3 regions of the Lysinibacillus sp. FSL M8-0134 genome follow, and region 2 is predicted to be linked to each of the others. Evidence: predicted binding sites of a transcription regulator. Region 2 holds the regulator's gene; each other region holds the start of a gene.
What was found. Region 2 encodes LexA, which represses DNA repair genes until DNA is damaged. Its sites were predicted from a motif close to CGAACATATGTTCG; they were not measured.
Positions count from the first base shown of each region.

Region 1: the regulator LexA is predicted to act here: its motif matches at 1,637-1,650, upstream of recA (recombinase RecA).
Region 3: the regulator LexA is predicted to act here: its motif matches at 1,484-1,497, upstream of MKY49_RS15465 (carbohydrate kinase).

Region 1 is NZ_JBBPAJ010000001.1:1,085,546-1,088,899, forward strand. Features, by position in the region: gene pgsA (CDP-diacylglycerol--glycerol-3-phosphate 3-phosphatidyltransferase) at 1-296, shown strand, start outside; gene MKY49_RS05275 (competence/damage-inducible protein A) at 314-1,576, shown strand; gene recA (recombinase RecA) at 1,733-2,794, shown strand; gene rny (ribonuclease Y) at 3,349-3,354, shown strand, end outside.
Region 2 is NZ_JBBPAJ010000001.1:1,207,823-1,211,176, forward strand. Features, by position in the region: gene MKY49_RS05825 (prepilin peptidase) at 1-586, shown strand, start outside; gene MKY49_RS05830 (gamma-glutamyl-gamma-aminobutyrate hydrolase family protein) at 619-1,341, shown strand; gene lexA (transcriptional repressor LexA) at 1,451-2,068, opposite strand; gene yneA (cell division suppressor protein YneA) at 2,235-2,549, shown strand; gene MKY49_RS05845 (YneB family resolvase-like protein) at 2,546-3,211, shown strand; gene def (peptide deformylase) at 3,252-3,354, opposite strand, start outside.
Region 3 is NZ_JBBPAJ010000001.1:3,021,779-3,025,132, forward strand. Features, by position in the region: gene MKY49_RS15460 (pseudouridine-5'-phosphate glycosidase) at 1-355, opposite strand, end outside; gene MKY49_RS15465 (carbohydrate kinase) at 360-1,451, opposite strand; gene MKY49_RS15470 (MFS transporter) at 1,562-2,812, opposite strand; gene MKY49_RS15475 (MarR family winged helix-turn-helix transcriptional regulator) at 3,189-3,354, shown strand, end outside.

The sequences.
Region 1 (3,354 bases), 120 kb from region 2:
TTGATATGGCGCCTGCCTGGATCATTATCATTATTATTAGCCGTGAATTTGCAGTAACTGGCTTACGTCTCATTTTGGCAGGTGGGGGAGAAGTTGTAGCTGCTAATCAGCTTGGTAAAATAAAAACTTGGGCACAAATTGTAGCGATTGCTGCTGCTCTTTTACACAATACAATCTTTACACTAATTGGTATTCCATTTGATATGATCATGCTTTATATTGCATTGTTCTTTACGCTATGGTCTGGGTGGGATTATTTCTATCTAAACAGACGTGTTTTACTTGAGTCTAAATAAGAAAGGTCTTGTGAATCATGAATGCTGAAATTCTTGCTGTTGGCTCTGAGTTATTATTAGGTCAAATTACGAATACAAATGCGAGATTTATCTCAAGTCAGTTATCAGAGCTTGGTATAAACGTTTTTTATCACACAGTAGTGGGAGATAATGCGCAACGTTTAGAACAAGCTATTGAAGTGGCGGAGTCACGTGCTGATCTCATTATTTTTTCGGGAGGGCTTGGACCTACGAAGGATGATTTAACGAAGGAAACGATTGCACGTCACCTCGGCGTTTCTCTTGAATTTGACGAAGTGGCATTAACGTATATTGAGCAATTTTTTGCCAAACGAGGACGTCCAATGACGGAGAATAATCGTAAACAGGCATTAATTTTAGCTGGGAGTGAAGTGCTAGCAAATCACCATGGCATGGCTCCTGGTATGATTTTAACAAAGAATGATCGTACCTATATTTTACTTCCAGGACCTCCAAAAGAGCTAGAACCAATGTTTCAATTTGAGGCCAAACCTAAGCTTGCTGCGATGCTGAATGATGGAGGGATCATTGCATCTCATGTCATGCGTTTTTATGGCATTGGTGAGGCCGAGCTCGAAGTACGTGTTCAAGATATATTAGATGCACAAACAAATCCAACGGTTGCTCCACTTGCTTCTGATGGAGAGGTAACATTGCGCGTGACAGCTAAAGCAGCAACAGAGCAACAAGCCCAACAGTTAATTGCTGCAAAAGTGGCAGAGATACAGGCACTAGTTGGAGAATATCAATATGGTGTAGATGATGATTCACTTGCATCTAAAACGGTTGAAATGTTACTTGATAATAAGCTAACAATTGCAGCTGCAGAAAGTTTAACAGCTGGGTTATTTCAATCTGAACTTGCTGAAATTCCCGGAGTAGGCAATGCGCTTATCGGAGGCATTGTTACATATGCAGCTGATGCGAAAGTAAAACAGCTTGGTATTTCACAAGAATTAATTGATACACATGGTGTTGTCAGCAGCGAGTGTGCAGCGGCAATGGCGAGTGCTGTACGTGAAAAGTTTTCAACAAATATTGGCATAGGTCTTACGGGAGAAGCAGGCCCTACTGCGCATGATCACCAACCTGTAGGTACGGTTTGGATAGGCATTGCCATTGAGGATGAGGAGCCACTTACATATTTACTTCATTTATCTGGCATGCGTAATACGAATCGACTTCGTGCAGTGAAATTTACATGCCATTATTTAATGCAGTTATTAGAAGAGCGTGGATATACAAAACGATATAGATAGAGTAAAAAATAGGAATTTGGGTAGAGGAAAACTATCCAAATTTTTATTTTGAAGAAAAATCGAATAAATGTTCGCTTTTTTCTTGCGTGTTTTCTCAAAAACAAGTATAGTAGAGATAGACAAAAACAGTGAACAGTTTTCGAAGGAGGAAAATGAATGAGTGATCGTAAAGCAGCCTTAGAACAGGCTCTAAAACAAATTGAAAAGAATTTTGGTAAAGGTTCTATCATGAAACTCGGCGAAAAAACCGATCTAGAAATTGCGACATCTTCAAGTGGATCGTTAGCACTTGATGCAGCATTAGGAGTAGGCGGATATCCACGTGGACGTATTATTGAAGTATACGGCCCAGAATCATCTGGTAAAACAACAGTTGCGCTTCATGCCATTGCGGAAGTTCAAGCAAAAGGTGGACAAGCTGCATTTATCGATGCAGAGCATGCATTAGACCCAGTTTATGCGCAAAAATTAGGCGTCGATATTGACGAGCTATTACTTTCACAGCCAGATACAGGGGAGCAAGCACTTGAAATTGCAGAAGCATTAGTGCGTAGCGGTGCTATTGATATTATCGTTATTGACTCCGTTGCTGCCTTAGTACCAAAAGCTGAAATTGAAGGGGATATGGGTGATTCTCATGTCGGCCTACAAGCACGTTTAATGTCTCAGGCATTACGTAAACTTTCAGGTGCGATTAATAAATCAAAAACGATTGCTATTTTCATTAACCAAGTTCGTGAAAAAATTGGTGTCATGTTCGGAAACCCTGAAACAACACCAGGTGGACGAGCTCTTAAATTCTATAGCTCTGTCCGTTTAGAAGTGCGTCGAGCAGAAGCTATTAAACAAGGTAATGATATTGTTGGTAACCGTACAAAAATTAAAATTGTTAAAAATAAAGTAGCGCCGCCTTTCCGTACTGCTGAAGTGGATATTATGTATGGTGAAGGTATTTCTAAAGAAGGCGAAACAGTTGATTTAGGTGTAGAATTAGATATTGTCCAAAAAAGTGGTTCTTGGTATGCATATGGTGATGAACGTCTAGGTCAAGGTCGAGAAAATGCTAAACAATATTTAAAAGAAAATGTTGCTGTTATGGAAGACATCGCAAATAAAATTCGAGCTTCTTATGGTATTGCAGCTTCTTCTTACACAATTGCTGCTCATGATGAAGAAGAGATGGATGAAGAATTGATGTTACTTCTTGAAGAAGAATAATAAACGATTGCATTGTTCCCATTTTTTGAGGGAACAATGCTTTTTTTGTCTATATTCTTAAACTTTTACCCATAATAAGAGTAATGCCATCTATCTCAAGGTGTTATTTCTTATGTACTGTTTTTATATTAATTGTATTTAAGATGAAATTTTTTCTAGTGTAAAAGTAATAGGGTGAAAAATAACCGAATGGATAGGACTTACTTTTTTTGGCTGAAGGGCGAACAGACGCCCGACTATCCTTGACAGAGCTTAAGGCTAGCTATACAATTAAATATGTATAATTTCTGAATTATGACTTTAAATAGGCAGTACATTTTATCTTCATTTACCTAGTGTTTTCTAGTGAAATGGACATCACACATTTAGAATATTGTTGAGATTTTCCCTTTCATATAGATGTCTAAACACCTACTAAATGAAGCTAGAGCCTTTGGCTAATAGAACGGATTTTGTGTAAATTCAATCAAAATCTGGCGCAATTTCGCCAAGGCGCGATAGATGTATGCGCCGACTGAAACAGTAATACCCAAATAGCAAGAGGAGGTGTTCATATGGAT
Region 2 (3,354 bases):
GTCTTATGTGTTTTTAGGGGGGAAATGTCGAACCTGTGGCTATACAATTTGTTGGATATACCCAGCAATAGAAATATGGACAGGTGTTTTGTTTGCCTTTGCTTATTGGCGGCTAGGTTGGGGCATAGAATTTATTGTAGCGCTTTTATTTATCTCCTTGTTCGTTATTATTATTGTTTCGGATTTAGCCTATATGCTCATCCCAGATAGGGTGCTTATATTCTTTTTACCATTCCTCGTTGTAGGTCGGGTACTATCGCCATTAACACCATGGTGGGATTGTCTTGTGGGTGCTGTCGTTGGTTTTGGCATACTATATGTTATTGCGGTTATATCGAATGGTGGCATGGGTGGAGGAGATATTAAATTATTCTTTTTAATTGGACTCGTTCTTGGCACAATCAATACACTGTTAACACTATTTCTGGCGGCAGTTATCGGTATGATTGTGGGGGTTATCATTTTGTTCAAGCGTAAGCAAGGAAGAAAAACACCCTTCCCCTTTGGTCCGTCTATCGCCTTAGCAGCGATCATTGTTTATTTTTATGGTGATTCATTAATCAATTGGTATTTAGGTTTTTGGTAATTGTCAATCTTCAAGTATATGGAGGGAAGCAAGTGAAACCGGTTATTGGCATTACAGCCTTTGTGGAGGATGATTTATCCGCTCATTTAAATGCTGCTTACAGTCAAAGTATTATTGAGGCGGGAGGAATTCCGCTTATTATTCCTTTAGGTGTTGAGGAGGATGCGGCTCAAATTTTAGCTCTTACAGATGGTTTATTGTTATCGGGTGGCTATGATGTGCATCCATTTCTATTCGGAGCAGAGCCATCACCAAAGCTAGGGAAAATTCATCCAGCGAGGGATACAGTTGAACTAGCTTTAATTGAAGCTGCTTTTATACGAAAAATGCCTATTTTCGGTATTTGTCGTGGAATCCAAATTTTAAATGTCGCATTAGGTGGTACTTTATATCAGGACATTGATAGTGACCATTTTAGTACGAAGTTGCTTAAACATGCACAGCAATCAGGTCGAGCTGTAGCTACTCATTATGTACAGATTATTGCAGATAATTTATTAGCAACTATTTTAGAACAAGAGAAAGTTGCTGTAAATTCGTTTCATCATCAGGCTGTGAATGTTCTAGCAGAGAAATTAAAAGTAGCAGCGAAATCAAGCGATGGTATTATCGAAGCAGTAGTTCATGAAGATTTACCATTTTGCTTGGCAGTTCAGTGGCATCCTGAGGAAATGGCCAAAGCAGGAGAAGAGAACGCTAAAAAATTATTTTCAGCATTTGTAGAGGCTAGCTTAAAGTTCAAAAAAGAAGCTTAGAAGGGCATAGAGTAAAGAATCCAATGCTAGTATGTGGATTCTTTTTTTGCGTAAAAAAGAGGATACATGCTCATAAGGAACATATAATCCTCGATACCTATTTTCGTAATTAATGCACACGACGGTAGAGACCAACAACTTGTCCTAAAATAGAAACTTGATCGACAATAATTGGCTCCATGGATGAATTTTCAGGCTGTAAACGGAAATGGTTTTTTTCTTTGAAAAAACGTTTTACAGTGGCTTCATCCTCAGCTGTCATAGCTACAACAATATCACCGTTATTGGCTGTTGCCTTTTGCTTCACAATGACTAAGTCCCCATCTAAAATTCCTGCTTCAATCATTGATTCCCCCATAATTTCAAGCATGAACAATTGATCTTCACTTGTGCCATACGTATCTGGTAGCGGGAAATACTCTTCAATGTTTTCAATAGCTGTAATAGGAGAACCGGCTGTAACCTTACCAACAAGTGGAACATGAATTACTTGTTGCTTTTGAATGGATTCTTCAGGCTCTAGAATTTCAATCGCACGTGGCTTTGTTGGATCTCGACGAATAAAGCCTTTTTGTTCTAATCGAGCTAGATGACCATGAACAGTGGAACTTGAAGCAAGTCCAACTGCTTCCCCGATTTCTCGTACTGATGGTGGATAGCCCTTAGCTCGTACCTCTTCTTTAATAAAAGCTAAAATATCCTCTTGTCTTTTTGAAACTTTTTTCATGAGTGCTCACCTCTTTTTTCTAATATCATTCTTCTTATTTGATAGTATAACAGAATGCGAACACGTATGCAAACATAGGTTCGAAAAGTGTTTGACAAAAACGTTTGTTCGCTTTATTATGAGAACATACATTCCGAACAAACATTCTACAAAAGGGGTTATGAACATGACATGGTTAAAGAAAAACACACATATTTCAATCTTGATGGGAGTTTGTCTACTATTTGCAGGATATCTTTACATTACTGATCCAGGACACGTTAGTTACGCTGAAATTCAAATCGAACACGGGGATAGCTTATGGTCGTTAGCAGAGCAATACCGTGGTAAAATGAGTACTGAAGATTGGATTAAGCTTGTGAAAACAGAAAATGAGCTAGCGGATATTAAAATTGTGGCAGGAAAATCTCTAGTCATTCCTGTAGTGAGTAATCAGGCCGATCCCATCAATACCATTGAAATTGCGAGAAACGAACAATGATCAATAATCAACTGTCGGCTGTTGTCTATTGCCGTGTAAGTACTGAAAAGGAAACACAAAGCTCGTCTTTAGAGCGACAACAAGAAGAGTTACTGCGCTATGCAAAAGAGCAAGGTTATGAGGTGAAGGGCGTTTTTAAGGATAAGCACAGCGGCTACGATGTAGAACGTGAGGGCTTACTTGAAATGCTTGATTTCATTAAAGAAAAGGGGATTAACGCCCTTTTTGTACAAGATGAAACACGTTTAGGACGTGGAAATGCAAGGATGGCTGTGTTGCATTTGTTACAAAAATCAGCAACAGATGTTTTCTCTATGCGTGATGCAGGACCGGTGCAACTAAACGAAATGGACACGATGCTGCTTGAGATTTTAGCGATAGTAGAGGAATACCAGCGTAGAATACATAATGCTAAAATACGTAGAGGTATGCGCCGTGCTGTAGAGAATGGCTACCGTCCTGAAAATAATTTATCGAATCGAGGTAACCCGCATGGTCAGGAGCGTAAGGAACTACCTGTAGATGAAATTGTCAAGCTGCGTAAACGTGGATTTACCTTTGAAGAAATTTCTATAACGCTTAGAGGGTTAGGTTTTGAAGTTAGTAAAGCGACTGTCCATCGCAGATTTCAAGAACATCAAGAAAGATTAGCAGGAAAATGATATAGCCTGCTAATCTTTTTTTATCTTCTGTACTTCGCTATTAATAGGAAGATAAGCTTTCTATGCTTACGTTAGTAGGTAGTTTAAAAGGGTGTTCTTTATTAATTCGATCATAAAACATAATGCCGTTTAGATGGTCGATT
Region 3 (3,354 bases), 1.8 Mb from region 2:
CAATGCCTGCAAGCTCTGCACAGATCATCGTAGCTGCAACTGTAGTAGCACCTAATTTTTTCGTTGCAAGTAGGTAACCTAAATCACGGCGAGATGCTTTTGCAACACCTTGTGCATTCCCGAACATTTCAAGTTCTTCATCAGATAGACCAATTTTAATTTTTCCATCAATTAACGCAATTGTTGCAGGTACTGCTCCGTTATCACGAATAATTTGCTCTACCTCACGCGCAGTTTGCACGTTTTGTGGGTATGGCATACCGTGTGAAATAATTGTTGATTCTAATGCAACGATTGGTAGACCTTTTGCTTGTCCTGCTTTTACTTCTTCTGATAATACGATGAATTCTTTCATGTTGTTATTCCTCCATTTCACTTGTTAACAAATCTACGGATAATTCTGGTCTTACTGTATAGGGAGATGCCAAAGTATTTTTAGCATTTGTTAAGCCAGCATCAATGCTTGTCGCAAAGGATTGTCCTGTCAACCAGCTATGTATGACTGCGCTGACAAAGGCATCTCCTGCTCCTGTAACATCTTCAATTTTTTCTATCACTTTGGCAGCAAAATGACTTGGAGCAATGGTAGTAGATGCTGCATATACACCCTTGCTGCCTGCTGTAATAATGACATGTTCGGCACCTAGCTGCAGGAGCTGTTGTAAAGCTTTTTCATAATGGGTAGCGTTTTCAATTTTATGTCCAACAATTGTTTCCGCTTCATCCGTGTTACAAATAAACCATGTTACTCCTTGTAATGTTTCAGGTAGTCGATTCATTTTCGGTGAAGATACCGGCACAATGACAAGTGGGATATTACGAGCAACGGCTACTTGTTGGATATAGGCTACTGTTTCTTTTGGACAATTTAAATCCAGAATAAAGCAGCCTGCGTTGACTAACATTGTTTCATGCTTTTTCAATAAGCTAGGTACTAGTAGATCATACACTTCCATATTGGCTACAGCTAATGCTAGCTCCCCTTGCTCATCCATAATAGCTGTATAAGAACCCGTTGAAGCCTCTGCTAGCTGCTCCACATAACGTAGGTTCATAAAGGATTCCGAAGCTTCTTGGATGACTTGCCAATCAGCATCTTTCCCAGCCGTTGTCAGCAATGTCACTTGATGGTTTAATCTGCCTAAATTTTCAGCAATGTTTCTACCAACACCACCAACACTAAAAGAAGAGCTAGCAGGGTTAGATGTCCCAAATTGAACATTGCCTTTCACGTGGAATTTTCGGTCTAAATTGGCTCCCCCGATGCAAATAATTTCATTTTCCTCGGGTAAAATATATGCACGACCTACAATTTTTCCTTGCTTTGTTAAACTAGACACTAAATTAGCAAGCACTGGACGTGAAAGATTCATTGCATCTGCCATCTCTTGCTGAGACATAAACGGATTTTGGCGAATTAAAGCAAGCACCGCCTGTTCTCTTTCATTCATAGCATCACCTTTTATTATATTTGTTTACATTATAAACTTTTGTTTGATTCATGTCAAAGGATTTTAAAAAAAGTTGAACCCGTTATTTGAGGTTCAACTTTTTTCGTTTATTATACATGCTGTGGTGTTTGTTTTTTGACAATGATTACGAACAGGCTAGCCATGGCACAGAATATACCCGCAAGGAAAAAAGCCCATGTATAGGAATTAAAAAATTGATAGATCAATCCACCACCATATGCAGCAACAGCAGCTCCTGCTTGATGTGAGGCAAATATCCATCCGTAAATAATACTACTTTTTTGCATACCAAAAATTTGTCGTGTAATACTGATCGTTGGTGGTACTGTGGCAATCCAATCGAGTCCATAAAAGATAGTGAATATCGTCAGTAAAATAACAGAACCTTGTGATAATGCATAAGGGAGTAATAATAAAGAAGCTCCCCGTAACAAGTAATACCAAAATAACAGCCAACGATTATCGAAGCGATCTGATAGCCAGCCTGAGGCAGTCGTCCCTAGTAAGTTAAACACACCCATAAATGATAAGAGTGATGCAGCGGTGACTAAAGGAACGCCAAAACTAATACAATACGAAACAAAATGAGTCCCGATCAAGCCGCTCGTTGAAAGTCCACATATAAAGAAGCTTCCTGCTAATAGCCAAAAGGCTTTAATCTTAACCGCCTCTAGTAAACCGTTAAACGCAATATGAATCGGATTTTTCTTCTGCTGCACTGTCTGTTCTTCAATAAACTCCTCTTGTCCATATGGGTTTAGCCCCACATCCTGAGGCTTATTTTTAATAAAAATAGCAATCAAGGTGAACATCAACGTACTTAGAAGAAGAATTAACCCCATTGCCCAGCGCCAAGAATAATGTTCAATGATCATGGCTAGCACTGGTAGTAGAATTAATTGTCCTGTAGCTGTACTAGCCGTTAATATACCAACTGCTAATCCCCTGCGTTTGACAAACCAATGATTAGCTACATAGGGACTAAGGACCGTTAGAAAAAGGCTTGCACCAAGGCCGATGATGCCACCCCAAATCACAATTAACTGCCATGATTGATTCATCAAAAATGTCAAAGTAATCCCTACAATTAACGTAGCCATCGCGCTTAGCATCATTTTCTTTAAGCCAATAACTTCAAGCAATGCCGCCATAAATGGCCCTGATATACCATATAAAAATAGACTTATGGCGAAGGCTAGGGCAATAGTTGACCGTTCCCATTGAAATTCCTTTTCAAGAGGATTGATAAAAACGCCAGAGGATGACAATGTAATACCTGCCACAATAATAGAAAAAAATGTGACAATTAAAATAAACCAGCTATAATGAACACGCTTCATCCAAACACCTACTTTTCATATGAGTGGCACTAAAAACATGTATATACATGTTTTTATGGTAGTAAAAAAAATAACATTCTCTAATGGGATAGGTGAAAAAGGCTTTCCATTCTATGCTACTTACTTGCCGCTTCAGCCCGCTAGTTGGAAAGCTAAAGAAAACCCTTGTGAACTAACGTTAGACATAAGGTACATCGTAGGCTCCCTGAAAAGGACGCAGCCCCCTTTGCCATAGGTTCTTTTTCATGTCCTACCAATTATATGTATATACATGTACAATGATAATAACTGCCGCTCATATAGCTGTCAAGAAGTAATTTCCACCTCTAAGGTGTATACTTACAATTAGTAGAATCCCTTAAAAGGAGTACTGACCATGAAGAACCAACTAAAAAACATTGATTATACGCAAATATGTGTTTGTGCGAACCTTCGAAAAAAAACGAGGGCTGTCACACAATTATATGATAAGCTGCTACAGCCTACTGGATTAAAGGTAACACAATATTCAATGCTTGCACACATTGACCTTCAGCAAGCTG